DNA from 2 places in the Enterobacter chuandaensis genome. Region 1 is predicted to be linked to the other one. Evidence: predicted binding sites of a transcription regulator. Region 1 holds the regulator's gene; the other holds the start of a gene.

Region 1 (11,703 bases):
CCAGAAAGTGGGGCTGGTCGGCAAAAACGGCTGCGGTAAATCCACCCTGCTGGCGCTGCTGAAAAACGAGATTAGCGCTGACGGCGGTAACTTTACCTTCCCGGGGAACTGGCAGCTCGCGTGGGTAAACCAGGAGACGCCAGCCCTGAGCGAACCGGCGCTCGACTATGTTATCGACGGCGATCGCGAATACCGTAAGCTCGAAGCGGAACTCAATGCCGCGAACGAGCGCAACGATGGTCACGCCATCGCCACCGTTCACGGCAAGCTGGACGCCATCGACGCCTGGACCATTCGCTCCCGCGCCTCCAGCCTGCTGCACGGCCTGGGCTTCAGCAATGAACAGCTTGAACGCCCGGTCAGCGACTTCTCCGGCGGCTGGCGTATGCGTCTCAACCTGGCGCAGGCGCTGATCTGCCGCTCAGACCTGCTGCTGCTCGATGAACCGACTAACCACCTCGATCTCGATGCGGTTATTTGGCTCGAGAAGTGGCTTAAGAGCTATCAGGGCACTCTGATTCTCATCTCTCACGACCGCGACTTCCTCGACCCGGTGGTGGATAAAATCATTCATATCGAACAGCAAACGATGTTCGAGTACACCGGCAACTACAGCTCCTTCGAGCGCCAGCGCGCGACGCGTCTTGCCCAGCAACAGTCCATGTACGAAAGCCAGCAGCAGCGCGTGGCGCACCTACAAAGCTTTGTGGATCGCTTCAAAGCTAAAGCGTCGAAAGCGAAGCAGGCCCAGAGCCGCATCAAGATGCTGGAACGCATGGAGATGATTGCCCCTGCGCACGTGGATAACCCGTTCCACTTCAGCTTCCGCGAGCCGGAAAGCCTGCCAAATCCGCTGCTGAAGATGGAAAAGGTCAGCGCGGGCTACGCCGACCGCATTATTCTCGACTCCATCAAGCTCAACCTGGTCCCGGGTTCACGTATCGGCCTGCTGGGGCGTAATGGCGCCGGTAAATCGACGCTGATTAAACTGCTGGCGGGCGAGCTTAATCCGGTAAGCGGTGAAATCGGCCTGGCGAAGGGCATCAAGCTGGGCTACTTCGCCCAGCACCAGCTGGAATTTTTACGCGCGGATGAATCCCCGATTCAGCACCTGGCGCGCCTGGCGCCGCAGGAGATGGAGCAGAAGCTGCGCGACTATCTCGGCGGCTTCGGCTTCCAGGGCGATAAGGTGACCGAAAACACCGAGCGTTTCTCCGGCGGCGAAAAGGCCCGTCTGGTGCTGGCGCTGATCGTCTGGCAGCGACCGAACCTGCTGCTGCTCGACGAACCCACTAACCACCTCGATCTCGACATGCGTCAGGCGCTGACCGAAGCGCTGATTGAGTTCGAAGGCGCGCTGGTTGTCGTGTCGCACGACCGTCACCTGATCCGCTCCACCACGGACGATCTCTACCTGGTGCACGGCGGTAAAGTCGAACCGTTCGACGGCGATCTGGAAGACTATCAGCAGTGGCTGACGGACGTACAAAAGCAGGAAAACCAGCCGGAAGAGTCAGCCAAAGACAACGCCAACAGTGCACAGTCGCGTAAAGACCAAAAGCGTCGTGAAGCCGAGCTGCGCACCCAGACGCAGCCGCTGCGTAAAGAGATTGCCCGTCTTGAAAAAGAGATGGAAAAACTCAACGCCACGCTTGCCACCGTTGAAGAGAAGCTCGGCGATAGCGGTCTGTACGATCAGAGCCGTAAAGCCGAGCTGACGGACTGCCTGCAAACCCAGGCGAAGACCAAATCCAGCCTCGAAGAGTGCGAAATGGCGTGGCTGGACGCGCAGGAACAGCTGGAAGCGATGCTGCAGGCGGAGTGACCTATTTACCCCGTTGTGCGAACGGAATTTGTCCCTGGTTCGGAAATCCAGGCTAAACGGGGTACAATTCGGAAAGTATCGTAAATTTCCGACAAGAATCAGCATCGCGCTTATGACCCAAATCATTCCATCAGACTTCGACATCGCAGCCGAAGACAGCACCGAGTTCGTGCCCATGCGCGGCGTGGCTAACCCCCACCTGCAAACCATGCTGCCTCGCCTGATTCGCCGTAAGGTTCAGTTCACCCCGCACTGGCAACGGCTCGATCTGCCCGACGGTGACTTTCTGGATCTCGCCTGGAGCGAAGCGCCGGAGCAGGCTCGTCATAAGCCGCGTCTGGTGGTGTTTCACGGTTTAGAAGGCAGCCTGCACAGCCCGTATGCACATGGGTTAATTGAGGCGGCAAAAGCGCGCGGCTGGCTCGGCGTGGTGATGCATTTTCGCGGCTGTAGCGGCGAGCCCAATCGTCAGAAACGCATCTATCATTCGGGTGAAACCGAAGACGGCACCTGGTTTTTACACTGGCTGCGGGAAAATTACGGCACTGTGCCAACGGCCGCCGTCGGCTACTCGCTGGGTGGTAATATGCTGGCCTGCCTGCTGGCTAAAGAGGGCGACAGCGTACCGCTGAATGCCGCCGTCATTGTTTCCGCACCATTTATGCTGGAGCAGTGCAGCTACCACATGGAAAAAGGCTTTTCCCGCGTCTATCAGCGCTATCTGCTCAACCTTCTGAAAGCCAACGCGGCGCGCAAGCTGAAGGCCTACCCGGATACCCTGCCGGTAAGCCTGCGCCAGCTGAAAAAGGTGCGCCGCATCCGCGAATTCGACGACCTGATCACCGCGAAAATCCACGGCTTCGCCGATGCCATCGACTATTATCGTCAGTGCAGCGCCATGCCGCTGCTCAGCAAAATCACGCAGCCGACGCTGATTATTCACGCCAAAGATGACCCGTTTATGGACCATCACTCTATTCCCGCGCAGGAATTCCTGCCTGACAACGTTCACTACCAGCTGACCGAGCATGGCGGCCACGTCGGGTTCATCGGCGGCACGCTGCGCAGGCCGAAAATGTGGCTGGAGGCGCGAATTCCTGACTGGCTTACTCCTTATCTGGACGGTGCAAAATGATCATTCCCTGGCAGGATCTGGCTCCCGAAACGCTCGATAATCTGATTGAAAGCTTTGTATTACGCGAAGGCACCGATTATGGTGAACATGAGCGTTCGCTTGAGCAAAAGGTCAACGATGTAAAACGCCAGCTGAAAAGCGGCGACGTGGTGCTGGTGTGGTCAGAACTGCATGAGACGGTCAATATCATGCCCCGCAACGCGTTTCACGGCTGATCTTCCAACCTTTTCAGTCAGGGAGTTGCTATGTCTGCCAGACATCCCATTATTGCCGTTACGGGCTCGAGTGGTGCGGGAACCACCACCACCAGCCTCGCATTTCGCAAGATTTTCGCCCAGCTGAATCTCCGTGCGGCGGAGGTCGAAGGCGACAGCTTTCACCGCTATACGCGGCCTGAGATGGACATGGCGATCCGCAAGGCGCGCGATCTGGGCAAACACATCAGCTACTTCGGCCCGGAAGCCAATGATTTCGGCCTGCTGGAACAGACATTCCGTGAATACGGACAGAGCGGCACCGGGCAGTCCCGCAAGTATCTGCACACCTACGACGAAGCCGTACCCTGGAACCAGGTTCCAGGCACCTTTACCCCCTGGCAACCGCTGCCGGAACCAACCGACGTGCTGTTTTATGAAGGATTGCACGGTGGTGTGGTTACGCCTCAGCACGACGTGGCGCGGCACGTGGATCTGCTGGTCGGCGTGGTCCCAATTGTTAACCTGGAGTGGATCCAGAAGCTGACGCGTGACATGAGCGAGCGCGGCCATTCGCGCGAGGCGGTAATGGACTCGGTGGTGCGTTCCATGGAAGACTACATCAACTACCTCACGCCGCAGTTCTCCCGCACCCACATTAACTTCCAGCGCGTGCCGACGGTGGACACCTCCAACCCGTTTGCCGCCAAAAGTATCCCGTCTCTGGATGAGAGCTTTGTGGTGATCCATTTCCGTAATCTTGAAGGCATTGATTACCCCTGGCTGCTGGCGATGCTGCAGGGCTCGTTTATTTCGCACATGAATACGTTAGTGGTACCGGGCGGGAAAATGGGGCTGGCGATGGAGCTCATCATGACGCCGCTGGTGGAGCGGCTGATGGAAGGGAAGCAGATCGCGTAACATCTGTTGCCGGATGGCGCTTCGCTTATCCGGCCTACGTTCGTGCAGTTGTAGGCCCGGTAAGCGCAGCGCCACCGGGCTTTGTTTTTAAGCCTCGATCACTTCATACGAATGCGTGATTTTTACCGCTTTCTCCAGCATTAACGCCACAGAGCAGTATTTCTCCGCAGAAAGATCCACCGCACGTGAAACCGCCGCGTCTTTCAGTTCTTTGCCGGTGACGATAAAGTGCAGATTAATATGGGTGAACAGGCGTGGCGCCTCTTCGCGACGTTCTGAGGTGAGTTTAACCTCGCAATCCGTCACGTCATGACGACCTTTTTGCAGAATCGACACCACGTCAATCGCGCTGCATCCGCCTGCCGCCATCAGCACCATTTCCATTGGGCTAGGGGCTTTATCGCCGGAGTTACCATCCATCAAAACCTGGTGCCCTGATGCGGACTCGCCCAGGAACGTTAAACCTTCAACCCACTTCACGCGCGCTTGCATATTCATTAACTCCAACGTTGCATTTTTGGTGACAGATTACGCGCACGTTACATTTCTCGCAATGGAAGGCGACCTGCATCATGCTGAAGCGAGACACCAGGAGACACGCGGCGAAAGCTATGCTAAAACACTCAGGATGCTACAGTAATACATTGACGTTACACATGTATGCAGAGGACATCAAACTTTACTGGCTGCGAAACGTTACGACAGCCGACTTCCCAGGGTATGGGTAAGAATTCGATTGCAACCCCAGAGTCCGGATGCATCTGATGACTCTGGTGACAGCTTATAACAGAGGATAACAGCGCATGGTGCTTGGCAAACCGCAAACAGACCCGACTCTCGAATGGTTCTTGTCTCATTGCCACATTCATAAGTACCCATCGAAGAGCACGCTGATTCACCAGGGTGAAAAAGCGGAAACGTTGTATTACATCGTCAAAGGCTCGGTGGCAGTGCTGATCAAAGATGAGGAAGGCAAAGAGATGATCCTTTCTTATCTGAACCAGGGCGATTTTATCGGTGAACTGGGCCTGTTTGAAGAAGGCCAGGAACGTAGCGCCTGGGTTCGTGCAAAGACAGCATGTGAAGTGGCTGAAATTTCCTACAAGAAATTCCGTCAGCTGATTCAGGTTAACCCTGACATCCTGATGCGTCTTTCTTCCCAGATGGCGCGCCGTCTGCAGGTGACGTCAGAGAAAGTGGGTAACCTCGCCTTCCTGGACGTGACCGGCCGCATCGCGCAGACCCTTCTGAACCTGGCGAAACAGCCAGACGCGATGACCCACCCTGACGGCATGCAAATTAAAATTACCCGTCAGGAAATTGGTCAGATCGTCGGTTGCTCCCGCGAAACAGTGGGCCGTATTCTGAAAATGCTGGAAGATCAAAACCTGATCTCCGCCCACGGTAAAACCATCGTGGTTTACGGAACCCGTTAATCCCGGTCAAACGGCGTGTCATCGTAAGGTGTCACGCCGTTTTTGTCTCTATTCCCCATGTGGCGCAGGCTGATCTATCACCCGGAAGTTAACTACGCACTGCGACAAACGCTGGTGCTGTGTCTTCCCGTGGCCGTGGGCCTGATCCTCGGACATCTTCAGCAGGGTCTGCTGTTTTCCCTCGTCCCCGCCTGCTGCAACATTGCCGGTCTGGACACGCCGCATAAACGCTTTTTCAAACGCCTGATTATCGGTGGCAGCCTGTTTGCTGGCTGTAGCCTTGCCGTCCAGCTTTTACTGGCCCGCGACATTCCGCTGCCGCTGATCCTGTCCGTGCTGGCCATGACCCTCGGCGTCACCGCCGAAATCAGCTCGCTGCACGCCCGTCTGCTTCCCGCGTCACTCATTGCGGCCATCTTCACCCTGAGCCTCGCCGGAAATATGCCCGTGTGGGAGCCGCTGCTGATCTACGCCCTCGGCACGCTGTGGTACGGGCTGTTTAACTGGTTCTGGTTCTGGCTGTGGCGTGAACAGCCGCTGCGCGAATCCCTGAGCCTGCTCTACCGCCAACTGGCCGATTATTGCGAAGCGAAATATACCCTGCTTACCCAGCACACTGACCCGGAAAAATCGCTGCCGCCGCTGCTTGCGCGCCAGCAAAAGGTGGTAGACCTGATAAGCCAGTGCTATCAGCAGCTGCACATGCTTGCCGCCAACAAAAATCACGAATACAAACGGCTGCTGCGCACCTTCCAGGTCGGGCTCGATTTGCAGGAGCATATTTCCGTAAGCCTGCATCATCCGCAGGAGGTGCAAAAGCTGGTTGAGCGCAGCCATGCCGAAGCGGTGATCCGCTGGAACGCGCAGACCGTCTCCGCGCGCCTGCGGGTGCTGGCAGATGATATTCTCTACCACCGCTACCCCACGCGCTTTACCATGGACAAACAACTCGGCGCGCTGGAGAAAATTGCCCGCCAGCACCCGGAAAACCCGGTCGGCCAGTTCGCCGCCTGGCACTTCAGCCGCATCGCCCGCGTGCTGCGCACCCAGCGACCGCTTTATCCCCGCGACCTGATGGCGGATAAACAAAAACGTCTGCCGCTGCTGCCCGCCCTCAAAAGCTACCTGTCGCTGAAATCATCCGCCCTGCGCAACGCCGCAAGGATTAGCATCATGCTCAGCATCGCCAGCCTGATGGGAATGGCCCTGCACCTGCCGAAACCGTACTGGATCTTAATGACCGTGCTGTTTGTTACCCAGAACGGCTATGGCGCCACGCGGGTGCGCATTCTGCACCGGGCAGGCGGCACGATGGCGGGGCTGATCATTGCGGGCGTGACGCTGCACTTCCACGTACCCGAGGGCTATACCCTGGCGGGCATGCTGGCGATCACGCTGGTGAGCTATCTGATCATCCGTAAAAACTACGGCTGGGCGATGGTGGGCTTTACGGTGACGGCGGTATATACCCTGCAGCTGCTTACGCTTAACGGCGAACAGTTCATCGTTGCCCGGCTGATCGACACGCTGATTGGCTGCCTGATTGCCTTTGGCGGCATGGTCTGGCTGTGGCCGCAGTGGCAGAGCGGGCTGCTGAGGCAGAACGCCCACGACGCGCTGGAAGCTGACCAGCAGGCCATTCGTCTGATCCTGAGCGACGACCCGCAGCCTTCCCCGCTGGCTTACGAACGTATGAAGGTCAACCAGGCGCATAACGCCCTGTTTAACTCGCTGAATCAGGCGATGCAGGAGCCGGGCTTTAACGCGCATTATCTGGCGGACATGAAGCTGTGGGTGACGCACAGCCAGTTTATCGTCGAGCACATTAACGCCATGACCACGCTGGCGCGCGAGCACACGATGCTGACGCCGGATCTGGCGCAGCGCTATTTGCAGTCGTGTGAAATTGCGTTGCAGCGGTGTCAGCAGCGTCTGGAGTATGACGCGCCGGGTGAGTCGGGAGATTCGAACATTCTGGAAGCACCGGAGACGCTGACCCACGGGCCGATGAGCACCCTGGAGCAGCATTTGCAGCGCGTTCTGGGACATCTGAACACCATGCACACCATTTCGTCGGTGGCATGGCGTCAGCGCCCGCATCACGGCATTTGGTTAACGCGGCGGTTAAAACGCACCGAGTATTAGCTCTTTACGATCTTCTCAACCGCCGCAGCAAAGCGGGTTAACCCGTCTTCAATGTCTTTGTCTTCTACCACCAGCGACGGCGCAAAGCGCATCACGTCCGGCCCGGCATTGAGCACCATCACCCCTTCGTGGGCGGCTGCGTGCAGAAAATCGCGCGCGCGGCCTTTGTACTGCGGCTTCAGCTCCGCGCCAATCAGCAGCCCCATGCCGCGGATCTCGCTGAAGACGTCGTACTTATCGTTAATCTGCTGGAGATGCTGCACAAACAGCTCACGCTTTGCGCTGACGCCGTTTAGCACCTCAGGGGTGTTGATGATGTCGAACGCGGCACCTGCCACGGCGCTCGCCAGCGGGTTACCGCCGTAGGTGGAGCCGTGAGACCCGACGTGGAACGCGGAGGCAATCTCCTGCGTCGTCAGCACCGCACTCACCGGGAAACCGCCGCCGAGCGCTTTGGCGCTGGTCAGAATATCCGGCGTCACGCCGTAGTGCATATAGGCAAACAGTTCTCCGGTACGCCCCATCCCGCACTGCACTTCATCAAAGACCAGCAGCGCCTGATGCTCGTCGCACAGTTCGCGCAGCCCTTTCAGGAATTCCGGGGTTGCTGCGGTCACACCGCCCTCACCCTGAATTGGCTCCACCACTACCGCGCAGGTATGGTCGTCCATCACCGCTTTCACCGCGTGCAGATCGTTAAACGGCACGTGGACGATGTCGGCCGGTTTCGGGCCGAAGCCGTCGGAATACTTCGGCTGGCCGCCAACGGAGACGGTAAAGAAGGAGCGTCCGTGGAAGGCGTTATGGAAGGCAATGATTTTGGTTTTATACGGGCTATGGCGCGTGGTTGCGTAGTAGCGTGCCAGCTTAAAGGCGGTTTCGTTCGCTTCGGTGCCGGAGTTCATAAACAGCACGCGTTCCGCGAAGGTGGCATCAATGATCTTACGACCCAGACGCAGCGCCGGTTCGTTGGTGAACACGTTGCTGGTGTGCCACAGGGTTTCACCCTGGGTTTTCAGTGCCTCCACCAGCGCAGGATGGCAGTGACCCAGCGCCGTAACCGCAATGCCGCCCGCGAAATCCACATACTCCTTGCCCTGCTGATCCCAGACGCGGCTGCCTTTCCCCTTCACCGGGATAAACTCAGCCGGTGCATAAATCGGCAGAATCACTTCATCGAATGTTGCGCGGGTAATTGCTGGTTGTTCAGTTGCCATGTCATGCCCATCCATTTTACGTCACAGTTATTGTGAAAATATAATCACAAAATATGCATAAAAAATCACAACAAGGCAACAGATATTCAGCGATGAAGGAAATTTGCCAGCAGGGCGTGCCCCTGCTCGCTGAGGATACTTTCCGGGTGGAATTGCACGCCTTCGAGATCCCACTCGCGGTGGCGAATGCCCATGATCTCCTGCGTATCGCTCCAGGCGGTGACTTCAAAGCAGTCGGGCAGCGTCGGCGGGTCAATCACCAGGGAATGGTAGCGCGTCACGGTTAACGGATTATTCAGCCCCGTAAATACGCCCGTGCAGGTGTGCGTGACTGGCGAGGTTTTTCCGTGCATCACTTTTGCGGCACGGACAATTGTTGCGCCAAATACCTGGGCAATGGCCTGATGCCCCAGACAGACGCCCAGGATCGGCAGCCTGCCGGCATAGTGGTGAATAACGTCCAGAGAAATGCCCGATTCCGACGGCGTACACGGCCCCGGCGAAATGACGATTTTCTGCGGAGCCAGCGTCTCGATATCGGCCAGGCTGAGTTCGTCGTTGCGGCGGACAACCACCTCTGCACCCAGTTCGCAAAAATACTGGTAAAGGTTCCAGGTGAAGGAATCGTAGTTATCAATCAGCAGAATCATGGCGGCTCCCGAAAAAAATGCCGCCCTATTCTACTCAGATTCCCGCGCTACGCTCACTACTTTGGCAAAGATAGCGCTTAGTGTGCTCAAATCCCCCGTGGCCCCGCTTCGGTTCGCCGCCACCCACTGCCCGGGATCGATATCCCGCCAGTCCAGCGCGTAACCCGCGTGGAGGGCCAGTTGCTCAAAGAAGACGCGTTGCGCAATGCCGTTACCGCGTATAAAGGGATGCAGCATGTTGATTTCACAGTAGTAATGGCTGACTTTGTCAACAAACGCCGTTTTCTCAAGACCCACAAGATACTTATCGCTCTCCAGCGCCGCCATCAGCTCGTTACCCATCTTCTCGATGTACTCGAAATGACAGAAGGGAATGTCACCCTTAAAAATATCGTCGGTACGGAATTCGCCTGCCCGCTTCATCTCGCTGTGATACAGATGGCGGTGAATAAGGCACAGATGGGGCAGCCCGGGCGCGGAAGGCCCAAGCTCCAGCGTCTCGATGTGGGGTTCTGAGGGACCATTACCTTTTTCAAGGAGACAACTGGCCTGAAGATTGACGTTACGCTGCTGCTCCCAGAGACGGGATTTTTGCTTATCGGTGAGTTTTTTCACTTAACGCCTCCCTGAATAGTCCGTTTGCCACAAGTATAAGCAGCAAAACGCGCTTTCGCAGGGAGGGGTCGCAACACGGGCTAGGATCGCCCGTGTTAAAGAGGATTACGGCAGAACTTTCGCGGAGAGGATCACGACAGGTTTAGACGGTACATTCTGGTACGGGCCGACGTCATGAGTCGGTACCTGAGAAATCTTGTCCGCCACGTCCATCCCTTTCACGATTTTACCGAAGACCGCATAGCCGAAGTCGCGCTGGCCGTGGTCAAGGAAGGCATTATCCGCCACGTTGAGGAAGAACTGGCTGGTGGCGCTATCTTTGTCTGCGGTACGCGCCATCGAGATGGTGCCGCGTTTGTTCAGCAGGCCGTTGTCCGCTTCGTTTTTAATTGGCGGGTTCGGCTGTTTCTGCTGCATCTGCTCGTTAAAGCCGCCGCCCTGGATCATGAAGCCCGGGATCACGCGGTGGAAGGTGGTGTTGTTATAGAAACCACTGTTCACATAGTCGAGGAAGTTTTTCACAGAAACCGGAGCTTTCTGGCTATTCAGTTCCAGCTCAATGTTCCCGGCGGAGGTGGTCAGCAGAACGTGAGGGTCCCCTTTGGCTGCCAGCGCAGCAGGGGAAACGGCAGAAAGAGCAAACACAGCTGCGACAGCCGCCAGTGTTGATTTGAGCATGAGAATTCCTTAACAAAGCGCAGTATAAAAAGCGAATGGCTTGATTCTAAAGAGCAGTATGAACCGAGACCAGCCTTTTACCTAATTTTACGAAATTGAAACAATTATTACCGCGCAAACGATTGGTTATGCCCGCATTAGTGTGATTTAGATCACACTAAAATCTGCAATTGAATATTCATTGCCTTTAAAAGATAGGAATAGATCACTTTAGCGACTAAAATCTGCCCGCTCTCAGCGCCCCCTCGGCGCTTTTCTTTTTCTAACAGGCCAGACATGACTAACAGCAATCGCATCAAGCTCACATGGATCAGCTTCTTCTCCTACGCCCTGACCGGCGCGTTGGTAATCGTCACCGGGATGGTGATGGGAAATATCGCAGACTACTTCCAGCTGCCCGTTTCCAGCATGAGTAACACCTTCACCTTCCTCAACGCGGGGATCCTGATCTCTATCTTCCTGAATGCCTGGCTGATGGAAATCGTCCCGCTGAAAACCCAGCTGCGCTTTGGCTTTGTGCTGATGGTCGCTGCCGTGGCGGGCCTGATGCTGAGCCACAGCATCGCGCTGTTCTCCGCCGCCATGTTCGTCCTCGGTCTGGTCAGCGGGATCACCATGTCGATCGGTACGTTCCTTATTACGCACATGTATGAAGGCCGCCAGCGCGGCGCGCGTCTGCTGTTTACCGACTCCTTCTTCAGCATGGCCGGGATGATTTTCCCGATGGTCGCCGCCGTTCTGCTGGCGCGCAGTATTGAGTGGTACTGGGTGTATGCCTGTATCGGCCTGGTCTACGTGGCGATCTTTATCCTGACCTTCGGCTGTGAGTTCCCGGTGCTGGGCAAAAAAGCGCAAACCACCGCAGAGCCCGTCGCGAAAGAGAAATG
Region 2 (6,346 bases), 1.2 Mb from region 1:
GATACCGCAGGGCAAAAAATCGATAGCTCTATGAATAAAGTCGGTAATTTCATGGACGACAGCTCTATCACAGCAAAAGTGAAAGCCGCACTGGTGGATGATGAAGCCATCAAGAGCACCGACATTTCCGTTAAGACCGATAAGAAAGTGGTCACGCTGAGCGGCTTCGTGGAAAGCCAGGCTCAGGCAGAACAGGCTGTGAAAGTCGCTAAGGGTGTCGAAGGCGTTGCGTCCGTGAGCGATAAGCTGCACGTTCGCGACAGCAAAGACGCCTCGGTGAAAGGTTATGCCGGGGATGCGGCAACCACCAGCGAAATCAAAGCTAAACTGTTAGCAGATGACATCGTACCGTCCCGTAAGGTGAAAGTGGAAACCACCGATGGCGTGGTGCAGCTTTCCGGTACGGTTGATTCACAGGCGCAAAGTGAACGCGCCGAGTCAATTGCGAAAGCGATTGATGGTGTGAAAAGCGTTAAAAACGATCTGAAAACGAAGTAAATCTGGACCATTCGCCCGTAAGGTTTAACCCCTGCTGGCGAAATAAGAACGACTCTGGAAAAACGCCGGTGAGTGACCTGAGCGCTCACGTTTAGCGGCCGACATTAACTATGGTAAAGGAGAAGCTTATGTTTCGTTGGGGCATTATATTTCTGGTTATCGCGTTAATTGCCGCCGCATTGGGCTTTGGTGGACTGGCAGGTACAGCGGCATGGGCAGCTAAAATTGTCTTCGTTGTGGGTATTATTCTGTTCCTGGTCAGCCTGTTTACGGGTCGTAGACGTCCGTAGCAAACGCAATATTCCTTAAACAAAATAAAGCCAGTCACTGCGACTGGCTTTTTCTTATTTGCGTTACAGGTCGGGTGCGTTACTGTGGAGTGATAAAATAATCAAAACAGGAAAGCAGAGGTGGGGCAACGAATTCCCGTTACGCTCGGCAATATTGCGCCGCTGACGTTAAAACCGTTTCGCGCGGGTCAACTCGCACTGGTCTGCGAGGGGGGCGGGCAGCGCGGCATTTTCACCGCCGGCGTGCTGGATGAATTTATGCGCGCGCAGTTCAACCCGTTTGACCTCTACTTTGGCACCTCTGCCGGCGCGCAGAACCTCTCTGCCTATGTCTGTAACCAGCCCGGCTACGCGCGAAAGGTCATTATGCGCTACACCACGGCGAAAGAATTTTTTAATCCGGTGCGCTTTGTGCGCGGCGGGAACCTGATCGATCTCGACTGGCTGCTGGAGTCGACCTCCAGCCAGATGCCGCTGGCCATGGATACCGCTGCCCGGCTGTTTGATGGCGGCAAAGAATTCTGGATGTGCGCCAGCCGGGGGGATGACTATTCGCCGGGGTATTTTTCTCCGCAGAAGGAGAACTGGCTGGATATCATTCGCGCCTCCAGCGCCATTCCCGGTTTTTATCGTACCGGCGCGCTGCTGGACGGCATCAGCTATCTGGACGGGGGCATCAGCGACGCGGTACCGGTGCAGGAAGCCGCGCGACGCGGGGCGAAAACCATCGTGGTGATCCGCACCGTGCCGTCGCAAATGTACTATACGCCGCAGTGGTTTAAACGCATGGAGCGCTGGCTGGGCGACAGCAGCCTGCAGCCGCTGGTGAACATCGCGAAGCAGCATGAAACCACCTACGGCGCGATGCAGCGTTTCATTGAAAAACCGCCGGGTAAGTTACGCATTTTCGAAATCTATCCGCCTAAGCCGCTGGCCAGCATGGCGCTGGGCAGCCGCGTGCCTGCGCTGCGCATGGATTATAAAACGGGGCGATTGTGCGGGCGTTACTTCCTGGCGACGGTCGGAAAAATGCTGGCCGAGCAACCGCCGCTTCATCGGCATAAACGCATTATTATGCCACCCGCGATTGTCGCCAACGACGCCCTGACGATGCCGCTGGTGGATATCCCCCAGGCGAATGATGCTTTACTGGATAACGAGGATCTGGCGTGACGCACAGCTTTGTTGATACCCACTGCCACTTTGATTTCCCGCCGTTTACCGGAGATGAAGCGCAAAGCATTACGAAGGCTGCCGAAGCAGGCGTGCAGGCCATCATTGTGCCGTCCGTTGAAGCGGCCTATTTTTCACGCGTGCTGGATCTTTCCACGCGATACCCCGCGCTTTATGCCGCGCTCGGTCTGCACCCAATAGTGATTGAGCGCCATCGTGATGAGCATCTTGAAGAGCTGGATCGGGTGCTGCAAAGTGCCGGAGAAAAACTTGTCGCCATCGGTGAGATCGGCCTCGATCTTTATCGTGAAGATCCGCAGTTTGAACGCCAGCAGACGATCCTCGACGCGCAGCTTCGGCTGGCGAAGCGTCACGACCTGCCGGTGATCCTCCACTCCCGACGCACCCATGACAAACTGGCGATGCACCTGAAGCGCATTGACCTGCCGCGCAGGGGCGTTGTGCACGGTTTCGCCGGTAGCCTGCAGCAGGCGCAGCGTTTTATTGAGCTGGGATATAAAATTGGCGTCGGTGGCACCATCACCTATCCGCGCGCCAGTAAAACCCGCGATGTGATGGCGCAGCTGCCGTTGTCGGCGCTCCTGCTGGAAACCGACGCGCCGGATATGCCGCTGAATGGTTTTCAGGGCCAGCCGAATCGCCCGGAACAGGCGGCGCGCGTTTTTGATGTGCTGTGCGAACTGCGTCAGGAACCTGAAGAGGTCATTGCCAGTGCGCTGCTGGAAAATACCCGCGCCGTATTTGGCATCACGCTATAGATAAAGCGCAGGGCGGATTACCCTTATCTTCTGTGTTTCCAGCGCCGATGCCAGGGGCTCAATATCCTCCGGCGTGGCGCTGCGCCATGATGCCGCCTCGCCGTAAACTCCGTGAGCATGAAACGCGTTAATACGCACCGGAACATTCCCCAGCCCGTTGATAAACGCGATCAACGGTTTGATATGTTCCAGATAATCACTCAGCTCCGGAATAACCAGCAGGCGGAGCTCCGTCAAACGGTCACGGTCTGCCAGCCAGCGGATGCTCTCTTTAATCTGCGGGTTTTCGCGCCCGGTCAGGAAACGGTGATGTTCATTCCCCCACGCTTTGAGATCCAGCATCGCGCCATCCATTACCGGCAGCAGTTTTTGCCAGCCGGTTTCACTTAGCAGACCGTTGCTGTCGACCAGGCAGGTGAGGTGGCGCAAGGCGGGATCGGCTTTGATCGCGCTGAACAGGGCGATCAAAAACGGCAGTTGGGTTGTGGCTTCGCCGCCGCTCACGGTGATCCCTTCGATAAAGGGGGCGGCTTTTCGGATCTGTGTGAGGATTTCCTCCACGCTCAGGCGGTGCGCCATGGGCGTTGCCTGCTGCTGGCACAGGTGCAGGCAAGTATCGCACTGCTGGCATTCACTCTCCTGCCACCAGACGCGTCCGGCCTGAATGGTCAGCGCGTCGTGCGGGCAGTGGGGCACGCAGTCCCCACAGTCGTTGCAGCGACCGATCGTCCACGGGTTATGGCAGGTTTTACAGCGCAGGTTGCAGCCCTGCAGGAACAGCGCCAGGCGGCTGCCCGGCCCGTCCACGCAGGAAAAAGGAATGACCTGACTAACTAAAGCGCATCTGCTGTTCATGGCTTATCACGCGCGGCTGACGTTCCAGAATGCGCGTATTACGCGCGGCCTCTTCACCCAGCCACGTGGTGTTGGTTCTTGAACCCGCTTCCCGGTATTTCTCCAGATCCGACAAGCGAACCATATAGCCAGTGACGCGGACCAGATCGTTACCCGCCACATTCGCGGTGAACTCACGCATTCCGGCCCTGAATGCCCCCAGGCAAAGCTGAACCACCGCCTGCGGATTGCGTTTTACCGTCTCCTCCAGGGTGAGAATATCGCTGATCCCGGAGTGATAGTGTTTATGGTGCGGCGCTACGGCCAGCAGATGACTGATGGGATCCGGCTCGTCGCCGTAGGGCAGACGCGCGCCCGGCGTGGTGCCCGAGTCGGAGCTGATCCCAGACTGCGCGTGCAGCATCGCGCGTTTTTTCCAGCCGTGTTTTACCGGTGTGTTTTCCACAAACGCCGCCAGCTGCTCGCTGATGCGGTAGCCCAGTGCGTTAGCCCGCTCGTCTTTCCCGTAACGGCCTTCACTGCTCTCCTTTTCACAGAGCGCGTTCACCGCTTCCGCCAGACCGTACATGCCAAACATCGGCACAAACCGATCGGCATCAATCAGCCCCTCTTTCACCAGGAAGCTATTCTCAAAGAAGCCGGATTGCTGATACAGAAAATCACAGCGGGCATTGATGATGGCGATTTGCTGCTGGCAGTAGTGCGGAAGCGTGCGGGTGAAGAAGTCGTCAACCGATGCGCTGTGTTCGGCAATGGCCTTGAGATTAAGGCGCACCAGCGTACTGCCACCGCCCGCCAGCGGCAGAGAGTTGTAACAGCTCACGACGCCATAGCGGCCTTTTGTGAAAATTTTATCATTCACCGGGCCATTAGAAATATGCGGTTTGCTGCATTCGCAGATGTTTTTTGCCACCTCAAGCAGCAAATCGTCCGGGGTGATATCTGGATCGTAGATAAACGTCAGGTTCGGTGCGACCTGCTGCAGTTCTGCATCTGCGCGCAGAATGGCACGGGTGACTGGGCCGTCGGCGGGGCCGATATTGGCGTGCATAAACGCATCGGGCAGCGTTCTGTCGAGATAGCGCCAGAAACGTTTTATTCGGCTATCGATTTCTTCTTGTGTTAGAATTCTAACATACGGCTTCAGTATCGCATCAAGCTGCCCCAGATAGACCGGCATGGATGTGACGGAAGGAACATAGTGATAGAGAATAGTTAACAGCGAGAGGGCGTCATCAAGATCTTTTGCGCCTTCCAGCTCCAGCCATTCCGAACCGTTAGCCAGGAATTTTTCATAATCCGGCAGCACGTAGCGCGGTTTGTAGGGCGCGTGGCCTTCGAACATGTCGCAGATAAACCCCTCGTCCAGCGCGGCGCGGGCCGCCGGAGATAGCGTCGGGTAGGGCAGATAATTTTCCGCTTCCAGCGCCAGAAAATGACGTTTTTGTTCCGGGGTTAACACCGGGCTTGTCACAATGTGCTGGCAACGTTGTTGCAGGGCGTCGGGCATGTTCACTTCCTTGAGGGTCTGCGGATGGTGAGTGAATTGTAGGAAGCCAGCCTGCCGGCGCTTTTGATCCGACAGGGGGTATCGCTGCTTTAGCCAGCAATTCTTGCCCTAAAGTTTGAAGAAGATCTCATTACAGTAATGCAAATTTGTACGAAGTTTTCATTAACTGTGATGAATGTCGAAGTGTGGATGCGGGTGAATGTTAGAATACTCACAGATCCGCAAGGTAAAATTTATACGGCACTGCCGTTGGAGAATGTTATGACCGATTTAACTGCAAGCAGCCTGCGCGCGTTGAAACTGATGGACCTGACCACCCTGAACGATGACGACACCAATGAGAAAGTCATCGCCCTGTGCCATCAGGCGAAAACGCCAGTGGGTAACACCGCCGCCGTCTGTATCTACCCGCGCTTTATCCCGATTGCCCGCAAAACGTTGAAAGAGCAGGGTACGCCGGACGTGCGCATTGCAACCGTCACTAACTTCCCGCACGGCAACGACGATATCGAGATCGCGCTGGCGGAAACCCGTGCGGCCATTGCCTACGGCGCAGACGAAGTTGACGTGGTGTTCCCGTACCGCGCGCTGATCGCGGGCAACGAGCAGGTCGGTTTTGACCTGGTGAAAGCCTGTAAAGACGCGTGTGCGGCGGCAAACGTGCTGCTAAAAGTGATCATCGAAACCGGCGAGCTGAAAGAAGAGGCGCTGATTCGTAAAGCGTCTGAAATCTCCATCAAAGCCGGTGCGGATTTCATCAAAACCTCTACCGGTAAAGTGCCGGTCAACGCTACCCCGGAAAGCGCGCGCATCATGATGGAAGTTATCCGTGATATGGGCGTGTCCAAAACCGTTGGCTTCAAACCTGCTGGCGGCGTGCGTACAGCAGAAGATGCGCAGCAGTTCCTGGCGATTGCCGACAAGCTGTTCGGCGCCGACTGGGCCGATTCCCGCCACTACCGCTTTGGCGCGTCCAGCCTTCTGGCCAGCCTGTTGAAAGCGTTGGGTCACGGCGACGGTAAGAGCGCAAGCAGTTACTGATTGCCAGACAATGCCGGATGACGCTTCGCTTATCCGGCCTACAGGATCGTAGGGCGGGTAAGCGTAGCGCCACCCGCCACAACTCCCCCGATTCCGCATGGAGGTTACCGTGTTTCTCGCACAAGAAATTATTCGTAAAAAACGTGATGGTCATGCATTAAGCGACGAAGAAATTCGCTTTTTCATCAACGGCATTCGTG

The links. Region 1 encodes CRP, which controls carbon source genes, mostly activating them, when cyclic AMP is high. Its sites were predicted from a motif close to ATGTGANNNNNNTCACAT; they were not measured.
Region 2: deoC (deoxyribose-phosphate aldolase) is a predicted target of CRP. The motif match lies at 5,219-5,236, and genes of this name have one in related genera.

Annotation. Positions count from the first base shown of each region.
Region 1 covers NZ_CP097173.1:4,235,531-4,247,233, forward strand. Annotated here, with positions in the region: gene MX657_RS20480 (ABC transporter ATP-binding protein) at 1-1,825, shown strand, start outside; gene MX657_RS20485 (hydrolase) at 1,938-2,960, shown strand; gene MX657_RS20490 (YheU family protein) at 2,957-3,175, shown strand; gene MX657_RS20495 (phosphoribulokinase) at 3,206-4,075, shown strand; gene MX657_RS20500 (OsmC family protein) at 4,163-4,567, opposite strand; gene crp (cAMP-activated global transcriptional regulator CRP) at 4,879-5,511, shown strand; gene MX657_RS20510 (YccS/YhfK family putative transporter) at 5,569-7,656, shown strand; gene argD (bifunctional acetylornithine/succinyldiaminopimelate transaminase) at 7,653-8,873, opposite strand; gene pabA (aminodeoxychorismate synthase component 2) at 8,960-9,523, opposite strand; gene MX657_RS20525 (putative adenosine monophosphate-protein transferase Fic) at 9,554-10,138, opposite strand; gene ppiA (peptidylprolyl isomerase A) at 10,244-10,816, opposite strand; gene tsgA (MFS transporter TsgA) at 11,093-11,703, shown strand, end outside.
Region 2 covers NZ_CP097173.1:726,021-732,366, forward strand. Annotated here, with positions in the region: gene osmY (molecular chaperone OsmY) at 1-498, shown strand, start outside; gene MX657_RS03625 (DUF1328 domain-containing protein) at 627-788, shown strand; gene MX657_RS03630 (patatin-like phospholipase family protein) at 909-1,961, shown strand; gene MX657_RS03635 (TatD family hydrolase) at 1,958-2,740, shown strand; gene MX657_RS03640 (YjjW family glycine radical enzyme activase) at 2,735-3,595, opposite strand; gene MX657_RS03645 (YjjI family glycine radical enzyme) at 3,570-5,105, opposite strand; gene deoC (deoxyribose-phosphate aldolase) at 5,367-6,146, shown strand; gene deoA (thymidine phosphorylase) at 6,256-6,346, shown strand, end outside.